DNA from 2 places in the Sporomusa sp. 246TCP1 genome. Region 1 is predicted to be linked to the other one. Evidence: riboswitches for the same ligand, from Rfam matches in the RefSeq annotation. Region 1 holds a riboswitch; the other holds the start of a gene.

Region 1 (3,115 bases):
GCCAGGCAAGCGCTCTTGGACGATTTTGATCGTTGAAGACAGGTTTTGGGTTGGTTTTGCTTTTGTTAATTTCCATACTATAAAGCATGCAATGAGTAATAGTATAAGTGTAAGCATAAGACACCTCCATCTATAAATACATTTTGTATTTTTTTCTGCTATGCTGATGAATAATTTGATATCGTAAGTTTAACTCTTTTTATTTAGAAACACTCAGCATTAAAGTGACACACTGCCGTTTTTTAAAAAGTGGTCGTTTTATCATGTTCACCTTTTAATGTGAATATATCCCAATAAAGGTTATAGTATCATTTTCAGCCAAAACTGTCAGCATCCTTCCCGGACTTTCGTTATGAAAGAATCCTGCCGCTCGCGCCCGGACTGCCGGGGGACGGGGAACGACGGCTGGCCCCGCCCAATGCGCGGGGTCTCGACAGGAACGAAAAACAAGGCCCGCCGGAGCTTGGGCCAACCAGACCGTTCCACTGCCGCAAACTTTACAAAAAAATTGACACATCATTACAAAAAATGCTATTATGAAAGCAAATTATGGAGTAATGTACTTTCAGGACAATTAAATAGTGTTGAGATAGGTGCCCACGAGGGCTTAATAGGGAAGACCGGTGTAACGCCGGCGCGGTCCCGCCACTGTAATAGGGAGCGAATCCAAAGTATGCCACTGAGACACGCGTCTTGGGAAGGTTTGGACGAGCGATGATCTAGAGCCAGGAGAACTGCCTGTCTGTCAATCACCGTTTTACCTACGAGCGATGGGGAGGGGGTTAAGTACATACATGTTGTATGGTATTTCTTCCCGGCGTTTTACGCCGGGATTTTTTAATACAACAGAGGTATTGTTTCTATCTCCCGCCTATGGCCGGGAGATTTTTTATTCGTAGTAGGTATAGTTGCTGTCCAGTACAGGTAGAAGATTTAGAAGAGGCCCGTCCAGCGCACAAGTGGAAGATCAGGTGTATCGCCTGCAATTAGATTATAAATTCTAACAGGAAATTACCGGATGTAAACGTGTAATTTTGCAAGCAAAAATTTCTAGTAGATGCGTAGTTTGCGTTGTCAGTGATATTGTTTGTACGCAATGAATTCCGGCTGCAGTAGGGGGTGCCAAAATGCTGACTGTTGCAGCCTTTTGGCATAGAAAGGGATGTACATGAATCCACAAAATGAGAAAGACTGTTTAAAGATTGCGTTTTATGGCAAAGGTGGAATTGGCAAATCCACAGTTTCCGCCAATGTTTCCGCAGCGCTGGCGATCCAAGGCTGTAAGACTTTACATATCGGATGCGATCCGAAGGCGGATTCCGCACGCTGCCTGGTGGGGCGTAAAATTCCTACCGTGTTGCAACAATTGCAGATAAAACCAGAGGGGATTGACAGGAACGATATTGTTTTTTCGGGTTTTGGCGGTGTTGACTGCATCGAGGCGGGAGGGCCTGAGGCCGGCATTGGCTGCGCTGGCAGGGGGATCATCACCATGATGGAGGAATTGAAGTACCTGGAGCTCTGGCGGGAGGAATGGGACGCTGTTATCTATGACGTGCTGGGCGATGTTGTGTGTGGCGGCTTTTCGGTTCCGATGCGCGAACGATATGCAGATACCGTTTATATTGTGACATCAGCGGAGTTCATGTCGCTATATGCTGCCAATAACATCATGAAAGCGATTAGCAGAAGTCAGGGAGCACGGTCCGTAACGCTGGGGGGATTAATTCACAATTGCAGGACCGGTGAGTCGAAGCGTGAGGCAGTGGAGCAGTTTGCCTTATTGACGGGTACGCAGGTAGTGGCCGATGTCCCGTTCAGCCGGGAAATAACCCTGTCGGAACTGGCAGGCAAAACCGTGCTGGAAAAGTATCCGGATTCAGAAGCCGCTGGTTTCTTTAAAGAACTGGCAGGGGTCATTGCTAAACATCAGGGTCAAACGCACATAAGAGCGCTGAATGATGATGAACTGGAAACATTCAGTCACTATATGCTTGATCTGGAATTGGCAAAAGCATAAATAGCGGGGCCGGAAATGGGAGGAAATGAATTTGTCTTGTGCAGGTTATAAACAGGGAAGCCATAGTATTGAGAAGATCAATCTTTCGGCTGTGACAGATACAATACCGCTTGATAGCTTTTTTGACCGGGGCATAGCGGATGACGACTGTGGAGAACTGGTTAATCTGGCCTTGGCTGTGCCGGGCATTGACGTAGTAGCGGCCGGTCCTGCATCCTGTTCACGGGTGCTATACTTCAGAGCTGCGAAAAAAAGTTTGCAAGAACGCTTGTTTTTGCACCCTATATCCAGCAATGATTTTACTGCCGGCAATCATCTGCAAAATTTGGAAGAATCGCTTACAGACCTGGCGGCTTCGCGCCGATCAAGAGCGATCATTGTGTATGTTACTTGTGCCGATATTCTTGCCGGCACTGATTTTGCCAGTATAACCGGACGCGTAGAAAGTAAATACGGGATACCGGTGAAGGTCTTTGAGCGGGGGCCGCTTTCCCGGCGACGGACGCTGCCTAAAGAGCGGCTGTGTGATATTTTTATCGATTTGTTGCAACAAGGTAATCGGAGCGGAAGCAATAACTGCATTCACTTGTTGGGAGACGCAGGGAAGCTTGCTGAAACTTCCGGACTAAGAAAGATGCTTATGCACTACTGTTCCGACGGGGAAATCAGAGAATTTGCCGCGCTGGACTCTTACGAACAATTTGAGGAAATGACAACAGGCAAACTGAACATTGCCTTGGATCGCTTTGGTTATGACTTGGCAGTGGGCATACAGAAAAATTGGAACATACCTTTCGTATTTCTGCCTGCCTGCTACAATATGAAAGAGATCAAAGGCAGCTATGGGGCATTGATGAAGGCGCTACATACAACCTGGGATTTCAGCCAGGATTCGAAAGCCTATCATCAGTTGGCGGCACAAACTGCTGCGACATTAGCAGGCAAACAAATTGCGGTGGGAATTGGAGCAAGGTCTTTCGAACTCGCCTATGCTCTGACGTTGGCTGGCTTTTCTGTTTCCACAATATTTGCGGATACCGTGAATAAAAACGATAGGGCGTACATCAATGCGCTTCTCGCCATAGGAAGCCAGGC
Region 2 (3,115 bases), 1.6 Mb from region 1:
AATCCCGGCAATTATCAGATTGGCTGATGATACATAGCCACCTACACGAGCCATAGACATAACAATAAGTAATGTCGCCACCGCTCCACCAAAGGCAAACAAGGTTACCGGCAGACCGCCCTGCGCAAAAACATTGAGATAAATAGCCACACTAGCGCCAAATGCCGCCCCTGTCGATACTCCCATAGTATACGAATCAGCCAGCGGATTCATTAACAGTGCCTGAAAAACGACACCTGCAACTGCCAGTCCCCCGCCAACTATAATGGCAGCTAAAATACGCGGCAGACGGATATCCCAAATAATAGCAATCTTAGCTGCATTGATATGGGCGTAAGCCTCCGGATTACCTGTAAGTTGTCCATAAATTACATTGGCGGTATCAGCCATGCTAATATCTGCCCGGCCAAACCCGATAGCGGCCAAAGTGAATAGCACCATAGCTGCCAACAGTACAAGACCCGCCACCCGCACCTTGGCTTGTTTATAACGGAGCAGCGGTGTTAACGGGCTAGTGCTCATGCCAATGCATGTTTACTCACTTTGGAGCGTTTCGTTAGAATGGTTGACAGGTAGTTCACCTTTTTGCTGCCATTAGTTTCAAGGTCATGAATGATTTCTTCACCTTCCAAACCACATTTCGAAACCATAACAGCGTTTTCCACCATACCGTGTCTATTTAATTTTTCAACAATTTCGGTAAAATTTTTGTATACTTTCATGAGTACAACATTGTCAGATACAGCCAGCACTCTTTCTAGCCGTTCATCATCAATGGTTGCCGGCACAATGCTAAGAATGTCGCCACCCTCCGCGAGCGCCATCCCCAGGCGGTTGCCAATGGCCGAGAAGGAGTTCACTCCCGGAATATTGATAATCTCATGACCGGAATCTTCCAGCAAGCGATGTACATACATATAGGTACTGTACAGCATGGGATCGCCCAATGTCAAAAAGGCCACTTTTTTACCTGCATCCAAAAGTTCCAGGATGGTCTTTTTATTGTTCACCCAAGCATCAGACAGTGCCTGCGCATTATAGTTCATCGGAAATACCAATTCTAAAATCTCGCTGCTTTCCTGAATATAAGGACGGGCGATAGACATTGCCGTGCTTTCATCCTTTTTCTCCGTCCGTGGAGCAATAATTACATCTGCTGTTTTAATAGCGTTAATCGCCTTCAAAGTTAGTAATTCGGGATCGCCAGGCCCCACGCCGATGCCGTAAAAAATTCCTGCCATATACTAAACAACTCCTTAACATAAATAAAATCTCTGTCACCATTCAATGGAGATAACAGAGATTGTTTGCCTAAAATCGGCACACAAATCCCCTCCCCATCGCTCGTAGGTTAAACGGTGATTGTTAAACAGGCAGTTCTTCTGACTTAGGATCATTGCTAGTCTGCGCCTTCCCAAAATAATGTTCTATTTCAGTGGCTTATTGCAGACCGGCTCCCCATCACAGCGGCGGGACCGTGCCGGCTTTGAACCGGCTTCCCTATTAAGCCCAATCGGGCACCTGTTCCCTATGGAATTAACTAAATTGTATGATTAAAAGTGAAAAAAGTCAAGTACAAACTGTGCCCTACAGGACGTGTTAGCCTTCATGGCTTATTAATTCATTGTTTTTTGTACCACGACAAAAGTACTATGAATACAATTTGTTCTTTTTAGTTTTTATAATCCAGATACCTTGAACCCGCTCCTATAAGCATCTATTCCAGTCATTTCTTCTCTTGTCTATTTAATACTATTCCTTGTCCCTTGACTTGGTAATATTCCTGACCTGCGCACACACGACAAAGCACTTGGTTTTCCCCTTGCTTTACCGACTTTGTTGCCATAAGCAATTCCCCGCATTTATCACAAACGGCAGTATCAGTTACCGGCGCATAGACCGGCAAATCAGGTTGAACCGTTTCGACAGCCAGCAATTCTTCGAACGGAAGCTGCACCATAGCAAAGGCAACTTCCCGCGCCGTTTTCCTGAAGAGTATTTCATCGTCGGGATTCCATGACCGGTTCTTAATCACTTTATCCATAAGCGGGTAAAACTCCGGCGCCAAGCTGTCAATGTGAGCGCGGAATTCCGGACGCACCCGGACGCGTACTCCTTTTTTCTCGCCTCGCATGGCAAAAGTAACCGCCGTGCGTCCCAGATCACGGTATATTAGAGAGTTGTTTCCAAGTGTGCATCCAGAAACAGCTTGTATCCCGTCGGTAAAACAGGCATTTATTTCGACCACGGCAATAAGCTCTTCCATGCCGTCAGATTGAGAAAGATCAATCCCCTGTTGACTCAGCCCATACATGGAAGCCATAACCCCCAGTGCAATTCCCGGACAAAAATGGCCATGAATTTCCGCAGTCTTTATGAGACAGCGGACTGCGTCTTTTTCTCGTATAGCCTGAATAAAATCCCTTCTGGGATTATACTTTAAGTGTTCCAAACGTTCTTTCTCTGTAACATCAGTATCAAGAAACGGAACATACGGTTTCAAATCATAGACCGGACTCCCGTTTACAGCATCCAATCCCTGTACATGCAGCAAGTTTCCCTCTATACCAAGCAGTTTTACAGTGGTCATACCTATAGACGATGGCCGTTTCGGACTGCGTGAAGCAAAAACCCCTTTTACCTCCCCAGTATAGGTTGGCCCTTTGAGTTTATAGCCTTCCGCAAGGTGAAACCCGAAAAAAACCTGGATGTGCTTAGACTCATTAAGCCGGTACAAGCCTTCAGCAAATTCATCATGTATGATTATCCGGCTGCTGCTTTGCCGCATCTCAAAAGGGTCAGCCGGTGAGCTATAAGGACTTTCAACCCTGCCTATTTCGGTTAATTTCATATTCGTTACACTCCTTTAACTTCGGTTAAATTAATTTTTTCTGCCTATATAACAAATATTCCTTTAAAATGCCAATTGATAGGACAAATTGTAGGTAGTTCCCTGCATTTCCAATCCGGAAATTTCTTGATAGTCTTTATCAAAAATATTATTAACAGCCAAAGCTATCGTGGAATTATTTCTGCTGTAAGCACAAGCTACGTCAACAAGTGTATGCCCGCCTAAAGTAGTATTGGTATCAACCTTCTTTTCACTTCGATAGCG

The links. A riboswitch is a leader RNA that binds a small molecule or an ion and turns the genes downstream of it on or off. The one in region 1 is predicted to bind cobalamin.
Region 2: another riboswitch for cobalamin. It lies ahead of cobI (precorrin-2 C(20)-methyltransferase); the one in region 1 lies ahead of AC1ECB_RS13405 (nitrogenase iron protein NifH).

Annotation. Positions count from the first base shown of each region.
Region 1 is NZ_CM170492.1:2,895,346-2,898,460, reverse strand. Features, by position in the region: cobalamin riboswitch at 575-756, shown strand; gene AC1ECB_RS13405 (nitrogenase iron protein NifH) at 1,169-2,020, shown strand; gene AC1ECB_RS13400 (nitrogenase component 1) at 2,046-3,115, shown strand, end outside.
Region 2 is NZ_CM170492.1:4,453,050-4,456,164, forward strand. Features, by position in the region: gene AC1ECB_RS21045 (FecCD family ABC transporter permease) at 1-522, opposite strand, end outside; gene cobI (precorrin-2 C(20)-methyltransferase) at 519-1,241, opposite strand; cobalamin riboswitch at 1,356-1,540, opposite strand; gene tsaA (tRNA (N6-threonylcarbamoyladenosine(37)-N6)-methyltransferase TrmO) at 1,727-2,851, opposite strand; partial or broken gene AC1ECB_RS21060 (TonB-dependent receptor domain-containing protein) at 2,915-3,115, opposite strand, start outside.